2 regions of the Pseudoalteromonas sp. CO325X genome follow, and region 1 is predicted to be linked to the other one. Evidence: predicted binding sites of a transcription regulator. Region 1 holds the regulator's gene; the other holds the start of a gene.

Evidence for each region. The regulator LexA, encoded in region 1, represses DNA repair genes until DNA is damaged. The targets are predictions, from matches to a motif close to TACTGTATNNNNATACAGTA.
Region 2: EXT46_RS01455 (recombinase RecA) is a predicted target of LexA. The motif match lies at 1,969-1,988, and genes of this name have one in related genera.

The regions. Positions count from the first base shown of each region.
Region 1 is NZ_SGPG01000020.1:5,265-10,517, forward strand. It holds gene grxB (glutaredoxin 2) at 1-336, opposite strand, end outside; gene EXT46_RS09930 (DUF924 family protein) at 435-965, shown strand; gene EXT46_RS09935 (STAS/SEC14 domain-containing protein) at 966-1,331, opposite strand; gene EXT46_RS09940 (HNH endonuclease family protein) at 1,397-2,146, opposite strand; gene lexA (transcriptional repressor LexA) at 2,366-2,983, shown strand; gene coxB (cytochrome c oxidase subunit II) at 3,302-4,435, shown strand; gene ctaD (cytochrome c oxidase subunit I) at 4,432-5,253, shown strand, end outside.
Region 2 is NZ_SGPG01000002.1:24,169-29,421, forward strand. It holds gene EXT46_RS01450 (DNA polymerase Y family protein) at 1-1,252, opposite strand, end outside; gene EXT46_RS01455 (recombinase RecA) at 1,252-1,953, opposite strand; gene EXT46_RS01460 (GNAT family N-acetyltransferase) at 2,152-2,673, shown strand; gene EXT46_RS01465 (cobalamin-binding protein) at 2,670-3,527, opposite strand; gene cobO (cob(I)yrinic acid a,c-diamide adenosyltransferase) at 3,527-4,123, opposite strand; gene EXT46_RS01475 (hypothetical protein) at 4,366-5,253, shown strand, end outside.

The DNA of each region.
Region 1 (5,253 bases):
TTCCGGTAGAGCCAGCTGCGGCCAGCGCACAAAGGTCAGCCGTAAAAAGGTTTCAAGATGCTTTTCAACCCACTGTTGGGCTTGATTAAAGTGCTCTCCCTGTGACAGCTCCTTGTTGGCAAGAGTGCAGAAATACTCGGCAATATCTAAGCTTTCGGCCATCGCGGTATCATCATCTTTGACCAAAATAGGCACTATTTTTTTGCCCACTAACTGGTTTGGGGTGGCCTCGTCATCGTTGAGGAGGAAGCGTACGTCCACCTCTAAGCCCAAGGCGCGTGCAACCAGTAACGACTTTATACAATAGGGGCAATGTTCAAATATAAACAGCTTCATAAAAAATACCTCAGAGCTTGCGAATTACTACCTTTTGGCCTTAGCTGTAACTAAACAATAGTTGCCGGACGAAAGCAAACTTTCGCCATTAGATCATCATGCAATATGAATCCGTTTACGAATTTTGGTTTACTCACAGCAGTCCACAGGATTGGTTTAAAAAAAGCGCCGACTTTGACGCCACAATAAAAAAGCAATTTTTACCTACTTACGAGGCAGCGCGCCAAGGCGAGCTTTATTCTTGGCGAAAATCTGCTCGAGGCGCGTTATGTGAAATTATAGTGCTGGATCAGTTTCCTCGTAATATGTTCCGCGATACGGCCCAAGCGTTTGCAACCGATACACTGGCTTTATGTTTGGCGCAGAATGCGGTGGAAAAAAAGTTTGCTTTGGAACTTGATGATACCGAGCGTAGTTTCTTATACATGCCCTATATGCACAGTGAGAGCCAGGCGATTCATGTGGTGGCCGAGCAGCTTTTTCGGCCCTTGAGTAATTATAAATATGAACTGGCTCACAAAGAAATCATTGACCGTTTTGGGCGTTATCCACATCGTAATGATATTCTCGGTCGGCAATCGAGCGACGCTGAGCAGGCGTTTTTAAATCAGCCCGGTAGCCGCTTTTAGTTAAGGGCTTTGTGCCCACTGCTTCGCTTGCTCACGTTGTTCATAACGAAAGGATTTAACCTCTGCATGAATAAAGTGTGCGCCTAGTTGCTGGGCAAAGTCACCAAGCAACGAATTGGTGGCAATGGCTACTTTGTTCACCTTTTTATGATGGTCACGCACAAATTGCAGATGAGAGAGTAACGCGGCAAATGAGTCCCACCCCGGAAAGTGTTCAGTAGCAATAATGAGAGCATGTAGCTTTGCATGCTGTTCAATGTAAGGGTCGATAATACGCACTGCTGCTGCAAAGTCTTCTGCTGTCAGCTGGCCTTGTGGTTCGAGTAGGGCAGTATTGTGTGTTTCGTTTATAGTGATATTGAGCATATATCCTCGCCAACGAGTTCATTGGATGCTCTATCAATATAGAATATTTACTTTCAAACGGTTGGTTATTGGTGCACGGTTGAGGGCAGTGCGCTGAGGTTTAAAGTTTCACCTACGCAGCTTTGCAGCAAACTCTGAACTTGGTCTTTTTCGCTTTGCGAGTAGCGAAGGTCATACTTGCTCATGATGTAATTAAAGCGCTGAATGTACTGACAACGGTAATCTTGGTGCGGCGGCAACCATTGCCAAGGACCTTTTGCTCCTTTGCTACGATTTAGGCCATCATCAACAGCAAGCAAGTTCTCCATATCGTTGGCAAATTGTGCCTTTTGCGAACGACTCCAGGTGGCAGCACCGTGTTCATAGGCAAATTTAAGCGGCACAATATGGTCTATATCTAAGTCATCGTCATTGCGTAGTATCTGCCCTGAATAAGGGTCATGCCACTGACCGCTGGTGACGGTGCAGCGCGCCTGGGTGGTGTAGCTTACATTAGTGTGTGATTGGGCAATCAGCACTTCAGCACGGGCGTCTTGGCAGTCGTGATCGGTGTCTAACCAATGTGGCCAGTTATCCCGATGATAACTATTTTCTGATGTGTGTTTAGTGTAGTTCTTTGGTAAACGTCCACCGTCTGCTAGACAGCTTTCTAAGTTCGCATAGGGAGTGAAAGATTGAGTGCGTTGATAATGAGCAGAGTCTTCAGGGTGACAAAGGCCGCTGCGCGACATCTTGACCGTATCGGCTTTGCACGCACCTATCGTCAGTGCCGAAATAAGTAAAAGGAACGCTGAAAATACACCTTGGCGAGTCATCTAACTGCTTAATAATATGACTAAAACAGCGCTACTTTAAAGCATTGTCGCGCATTCGTCACCTATCACTTTATGAGTATGAGGTGAGGTTGCATATGAACAAAAGCGAAGTTGCATTAATTAAGGTTGCAACAGTCAGCAAATTCCCTGATTTTATTTGCGATTTTCATTTAACTGTATATACTCACAGTTAAATGTACTGTATGGAAACCCAGTTGTATGCGCCCATTAACTAAACGCCAATCGCAAATTCTTGAGCTGATTAAAGTCTTTATTAAAGATACCGGCATGCCGCCGACGCGTGCAGAAATTGCACAAACACTGGGGTTTCGCAGTGCTAACGCCGCAGAAGAACATCTTAAGGCGTTGGCTAAGAAAGGCGTAATTAAAATGAAGCCTGGCGCGAGTCGAGGTATTCAATTGGTCGAGGAAGAAGAACCCGAACAATTGGGCCTGCCTTTAATTGGCCGCGTTGCTGCGGGCGAGCCTATTCTTGCCCAACAGCATATAGAGAGTCACTGCCAGATAGACCCATTGTTGTTCAAGCCTGCTGCAGATTACTTGCTGCGCGTAAATGGCATGAGTATGAAAGACATCGGCATCATGGATGGCGACTTATTAGCGGTACATCGCACTCAGGTGGCTGAAAACGGCCAAGTGGTGGTCGCGCGGGTTGATGAAGATGTCACCGTGAAGCGCTTAGAAAAAGCTGGGCGTAAGGTTCTGCTGCATGCAGAGAATGAAGAATTCACACCCATTGAAGTCGATTTAGAAAACGAATCCTTTAATATTGAAGGCTTAGCTGTAGGTGTGATCCGAAACGCCGACTGGATGTAATTAAATTTACTTATTTTGCCTCTAATAGGTCGGTTATTAGGGGCTTTCCCCACGTTCCCTCCTTAGCCACAGTGCTTTCTAACAGTTTGAATCTCCCTGTTAATTTATTAATAAAACGTAAACAAAAATAGTGTATTAACTTGCTATTAGCTCAATCTTTGACTAATTGGTTATATTACAGGCTTTGCTGGTCGGTTTTTCAACAGTTTGTTTAGGGTCAAAGTTGTCGACTGGTAAAAGCATAATAATAACGAAGATTGGGTATTAAGCTGTAACCGCCTCTTCCTTGCATTGCGCAACAATAAGGAGATGGTACACATGAAGAAGCTGAGCTCCCTCATGTTGCTATGTCTGTTATTCCCTCAATTGGTGTCCGCGAATAGCAAGTACAACTTGCGCCAAGGGGTAACTGACATTAGCGAAAATGTTTACCAACTACACATGACCATATTTATTATATGCTGTGTGATTGGTGTGGTTGTTTTCGCGGTGATGTTTTGGGCGCTGCTCAAACACCGCAAGTCAAAAGGGGTCACCCCCGCTACCTTTCATGAAAGCACCAAAGTAGAAATACTTTGGACAGCGATTCCATTTGTTATTCTCATAGCCATGGCTGTTCCGGCCACCAAAACCCTGATTGCTATGGAGGATACATCAAAGGCCGATATCACCATTAAGGTGACTGGATCACAATGGAAATGGCACTACGAGTATATGGGTCACGATGTGGGCTTTTACTCACTGCTGTCTACGCCTCAAGAGCAAATCAAAAATGCGCAAAATAAGGGCGACAATTACCTCCTCGAAGTAGATAAACCCTTGGTCATTCCCACTAATCAAAAAGTACGTTTTTTAATGACCTCGGATGACGTCATTCACTCTTGGTGGGTGCCCGATTTTGCAGTAAAGAAAGACGCTAACCCTGGGTTTATCAACGAAGCTTGGACGCGCGTAAACGAACCGGGTACGTATCGCGGCCAGTGCGCCGAGTTATGCGGCAAAGACCACGGCTTTATGCCGGTGGTCGTAGAAGCAAAACCCCCTGAAGAGTTTGACGCTTGGCTGGCAGAGCAGAAACAAGCGAAGCAAGCTCAGGCGCAGGCTGATGCTGAGCTGCTAGAACAAATCCTCTCAGAAGATGAGCTTATGGCATCGGGCGAGCAAGTGTACATCACTCGCTGCGCAGCTTGTCATCAGCCTACGGGGCTTGGTTTACCTGGAGTCTTCCCCGCCATTAAAGGCAGTCCCATAGCCACCGGCGATATTAACGACCATATCGATATTGTGCTGCACGGTAAGCCAGGGACTGCGATGCAGGCATTTGTCGGTCAACTTACGCTTAAAGAGTTGGCAGCGGTGGTTACTTACCAACGCAATGCCTTTGGTAATGAAACCGGTGACATCGTTCAACCAAGCGTGATTCAGGCCTATATTGATGGGGAGGAACAATGAGTACAGCAGCTGCAACACATGAACATCACGGGCCTGCAACCGGAATTAAACGCTGGCTTTTTACTACTAACCACAAAGACATCGGCACCTTGTACTTATTATTTTCGTTGTTGATGTTTTTAACCGGTGGCGCCATGGCAATGGTGATCCGAGCCGAGCTATTCCAACCAGGACTTCAGCTGGTTGACCCTCATTTTTTCAACCAAATGACCACAGTACACGGTTTGATTATGGTCTTCGGCGCCGTGATGCCTGCCTTTACGGGCTTAGCTAACTGGATGATCCCCATGATGATTGGCGCGCCAGATATGGCTTTGCCGCGAATGAATAACTGGAGCTTTTGGATTCTGCCATTCGCTTTTGCCATCTTATTGCTGTCGCTGTTTATGGAAGGCGGCGGTCCGGCCTTTGGGTGGACCTTCTATGCGCCCTTATCGACCACCTACAGCAACGACAATACTGCCCTGTTTGTATTTGCCATTCACATTATGGGGATAAGCTCCATCATGGGGGCCATTAATGTCATTGTGACTATCGTTAATATGCGTGCTCCAGGGATGAAGTGGATGAAATTACCGCTGTTTGTGTGGACCTGGTTGATCACTGCGTTTTTATTAATTGCAGTGATGCCGGTGTTGGCGGGTGCGGTGACCATGGTGCTCACTGATAAGTATTTTGGCACTGATTTCTTCAATGCCGCCGGTGGTGGCGACCCTGTGATGTTCCAGCATATCTTTTGGTTCTTTGGTCACCCGGAAGTGTACATTATGATTTTGCCAGCGTTTGGCATTATCTCCACCATAGTTCCTACCTTTTCA
Region 2 (5,253 bases), on a different contig from region 1:
CCTGCTCGCTAAGCACTTGTGGTTCCAGTAAAAAATTAGGGCGCAGAGGGGCTGTTTTTTTACTGGAGCTGGAGGTGCTATAGCTGTGTAAAGGGCTTTCCTTCACTTGCGTATACTCAGGGATATGCGCATTGGTGCAATGCAAGTGATAACAATGTTGCGCCCCTAAGCGTGCGTGTAACACCCCTAGCAACTGCTGTTTTGCCAGCCCTTGCTGGCGCTTATCAAATAAGTTTTGGCTTTCACCTAAGGCATCACTGAATTGCTCACAGGTTAATTGCACGGCTATAACGGGGGCATCCAAGCTGAGGGTCTCAAGCTTAACCTGAACTAAAGTTAACCAAGGCACTAACTGCCCTTGTGGTGCCACACTATGAACCGCAAACAGCTGTGTGGGTAATTCGCGAAAATAAAAGCTAAACTGCAGCTTCTGGGTGTGCAATTGCATTTGCCGTAAATAAGCACATAAATGCTCACATAGGGTGGTCATCACCGGGAGTAAACGCGCGCTCTCGTCTATTTCAAAATTCAGCTCTTGCAAGCGCTGAAAGTACTGACTAGGTTGGTAAAGGCGATAGTAGCGCCCTTTTTTTGGTAAACGCACATGCCCTAGCTGCCCCTGCAAACGGGTGATGTAGTCCAATAATTCATAGGGAAAGCGTTGGCGTAGCTCGGCCTTAGGCAGCGCTAATAGCTGCCCAATCGTATTCAAGCCTAAGCGCGCCAATTGATGGTGGTATTGGCTACTTATACGCAACGCACTTACTGGCAACTGTTCCAAGCGGTGCTGTGCCGTAGCGGGGCTGTCAGTGATCATCTCAGTGCCCGCACGCGCTAACACTTCCGCCGCTTCAATACTCGGTGCACAACCATAGCGATAGTGTTGCAACCACTGCCTAAATACCCCTTGCAGCGCCTCAAATAGCTGCTCAATATCAGGATAGAGCATCCGCATACTGTGGGTCGCAAAAATTAAGCAGTCACTCCCACATAGAATAATATCGCCAGTACGCTGATAACAATGCTGCGCTATTTGTTGTAATAGCTGGCGCTCAAGCTGTTCATCATAGGCAAACACAGCCAATGTATTGCACAGGGCCGCCGCACTAGCGAGCCCCATCCCCGGCTTAATGCCGGCCTGTTGCGCTGGCGGGTTACTTTGCACCACCTTATCTTTGCACGCGAGAATAGCCGGCTCAGTCAGTGCCCGACATTGCAATTGCAAATCACAAAAGTGCACAGCTAAGAACATCAGCCTACCTCAACATGCTGTAACGGCTCATTATCGCCCCCCTTGAAAGCCTGATGAAGGTCGCTGTAATGTAAAAAAGGCCATAGCTGAGTGCGCCTTAGGTGGACTTCGCCACTGGCAAAACGCCCTTGTTGGCGCAATAAGCGCACGGTTAAACCGCTGTCAGAGGGCAAGATATGCACACTCAGCTGTACCGGCAGTGAGCAAGGCTGGGTGCTATAACTGAGCAAGACCAGCACCGCTTGCGATTGCTGACAGGCTAAGTTAAAACGCCGAACTTGGGTAAAGGATAGGCCTTCCTGCCATAACCATATTAAGGCACAACTGCTGCTACGAGCACATTGCTCTGCTGCCCACAGCGCCTCACTGTCACTTTTTGGTCGTAAAATAACGACGCGCTCGCTGGCTATCTGCAACTGGGCAAGCCAATGGGCACAAGGTTCTGCCGGGGGGTTAATAAGGATAATTAAACCCGATTGCTGCGCGCTTAGTAGCGCTTGCAGTAACCTAAATTCACCGATTGCCGGCTGGCTAAAAACACTGATCACTCCAGCATCAGGCCAACCGCCTTGCAATAAAGCATCAAGCTCAGAAAACCCTGTTGGTGTGTATGTTAACGGGCACGACCCTGTCTGTTCGCTCTGTGCTTTTGCATTGAAAATTAACCCTTGATGCTGCATTGAGGCTAATGTTGAATTCATAACCACCACCCAAAATACTGTTTATTTATACAGTATATACGATTTAAAAACTGCTCCCCAAGTTGTTTTCAAGAAGTATTTATAACAGCTTGTAATAACGGAGTTTTTAGTTCAGTTTCTAAGCGAGAAATGGCATAGTAGCTATTTACACGAAGGGTCATGCTCTCCATGATTGGCAACAGCTCGACAGCAATAGTAGTGAGTTCTGCTATCACCCTAGACTTACTGCGTGGCAGTGATGCAGCAGCGCTCTACCATGCGGTAGAGCAGAGCCGCGAACATCTATCGCGCTCAATGCCGTGGGAGCGCAATATCGTTGATAATGCCAGTGCCAAACACTACATTACGCAGCGCCTTAACAGCCCGTTGCCAGGCGCCAAATGGTTCGCTATTTACTTTCATAGTGAATTTGCTGGGGTATTCGCTATCAAGCATATAGACCCTCATACCCAAGTCTGTGAATTAGGTTACTGGTTAGCGAATATAGCGCGGGGACACAGAGTCATAGACAGTATCTTGGCTTACATCATTCCCTACTTGAGGGCGCGAGAAGATGTGCACTTCGTACACTTTCACTGCTTGGAAGACAATCTCGCCAGCATCAACATTGCGCAGCGCGCAGGGGCGGTGTTAAAGATGAAAATAGCCAATCAACTGGGTATCGCTAAGGACACCCAGTATATGTGCATTTATCAGCTCGCGATAAAGGTTCACACCTAATGTACTGCGTCGCGTTGGCGACTATGTGCTTGCTGTTCACTGTTATTCACCACCGTACAGAGCTGCTCGATGCCATCGAGCAGGCGCAAGCTATAACGGTGCAGTAAATCAGCATTAATGCTATTGATATGATTATGTTTTACGGCCGGAATCGTGGTCCATTGCTGCCAATTAATGGCGCTGTTATCAGCCCCTTTTTCATCGGCCATAACAATGACATCCGGTGCACTTAATAATACATTTTCAACACTGATTTGCGGATAATCAGCGCGACTATCGGCAAATACATTGTCACCACCACACAGCTCGATTGCTTTACCGATCAGCGTATTATTATTCACCGTCATCATGGGTTTTGGCCACAACTGATAAAACACCTTTTTACGCTGTTGTGAAGCACTTTGGTATTGCTCTTTTAAGCGTTGATAGCGCTGCTCAAATTGAGCAGCAACTTGCTCTGCTTCTATTGCGTGGCCGGTAAGTTCGCCAATCGCACGGATCTCTTTGGCGATATCTAATGGCCCTTCCACTTGACTGACTAGCAGCGGCACACCTAGGCGCTTCAATGCTTCGATGTCTTTGGCTTTGTTACCACTTTGCCACACCACCACTAAGGTTGGTTGTAGTGCCAATACCTTTTCAATTTGAATACCATAATAACCACCAATACGGGGGATATCCTGAGCCGCCTGCGGGTAGTCTGCGTGCTCAACGGTCGCGACGATGTGTTCGCCGGCGCCAATGGCATAAAGGTTTTCCACAATATGAGGAGCAAGAGCAATAATGCGCTGCTCACTGTGACCATAAGTATTAAGGCTGGCACACAGCATCCATAGCAACATCAAGATACGCATTAGTAATCAAACCCCGCACGCGCTTTAATGCCGGCCTCAAAGGCATGTTTTACATTACGAACCTCACTGACGGTATCGGCCAGTTCAGTTAAACGTCGATGAGCACCTCGCCCAGTAATAATCACTGATTGCATGGGTGGGCGGTTTTGTAGTGCAGCGAGCACCTCATCAAGATCTAAATAATCATAGGTGATCATATAGGTAAGCTCGTCGAGCAACACCAAGTCGATGCTGCTATCTTGTAAATAAACCTTAGCTTGCTGCCAAGTTTGCTGTGCTGCCTGGGTATCCGCTTCACGGTTTTGCGTCTCCCACGTAAAGCCTGTTTCCATCACCGCAAAAGGCACCCCTACCTGAGCTAATAAGTTGCGCTCACCGCACTCCCACAAGCCTTTAATAAATTGTACCACCGCCGCTTTTTGGCCATGACCAACACAACGGGCAACGGTACCAAAGCCAGATGTTGACTTCCCCTTCCCGTTGCCAGTGATCACTTGTAACACTCCCTGTTCGGTTTGCGCTTCGGCAATACGTGCATCCACTTCACTTTTCACTTTTTGCTGACGTTTTTTATGTTGTTCGTTTTTATCCGCCATTTACAACTCCATGATTGCATTAACCTTTATGGTCAAGTACGGGTTACTGAACACAGCCTCTAAGAGAGCGATATACTCAGTCTGTTACTCTATTCGTCGGCGCTTATGACCTATAACACAGCTTCTTGTTTACACCTTTTTGAGCCAAAAGCAGGTGAAATATATCACTGTATTACAAAAACGAGTAATCACTCATGCTCAGTATACGCTAGTGGTAGGGTAATAAAACAGGGACTTCGGTCATGCACGCTTTTGCACATCAACCACATACACCTAGCTGTAGCGATGACTCCGCTATGGATGGCAGTGTAGCTGGGCTATTTGCACACCAACAACAAAAAAGTTTACTCAAGCAACAACTTACAACGTCACCCATCCACCTAGAGAGTGATGCACTTAACGCCTTAGTCGTCGATACAGCACGCCAAATTATCACTCCACATAGTTTTGACCGATATGCTGTTAGTAAGCAGTTAAACTCGTTATTTACACACTTTAGTGCTTTATACGACCAAGCGGAACTTACCGCCAATGAACGCCGACAGCAGTTTATCCATCAGCATGGACTGGTGATGGCACCTAACTATTGTATTCATACTATCAAAGATACGCTGCGTGTTAGTCGCTATTTGCGTGCCATAGATAAAGCGGTAACCGCGCTTTTAGATGACGAGCAAGGACAACTGCATATCGCTTACCCTGCTTGCGGTCCTTTTGCTCCTCTATTAGTGCCCTTATTGAGTTATTACCAAAGCCAGGGGATTGATGGTCGTCGATTGCGCGTCACTTTTATCGATATACAACCCGGCGCTATCAAGGCTCTGCATCACCTACTTGCCCAGTTAGGGCTACAAGAATACGTGCACCAGCTATATTGCGGCGATGCCTGCCAGTACAACGCGCCTATGTTATTTGATCTTGTGGTGGTTGAGGCAATGCAGCATGGCTTTAGCCGCGAGGGTCACCTAGCGATTGCTCGCCATTTTGCCAAGCAGCTGAGCCACACTGGCTACCTTATCCCCGAACGAATAGATATTCATGCCATGCTTAATGTGGCTCAACGGGAATATGTAGAGCAGTGGCAGCAGCACGGTTTAACGCCACAAGAACAGCACCAATTGCAAGCCGAG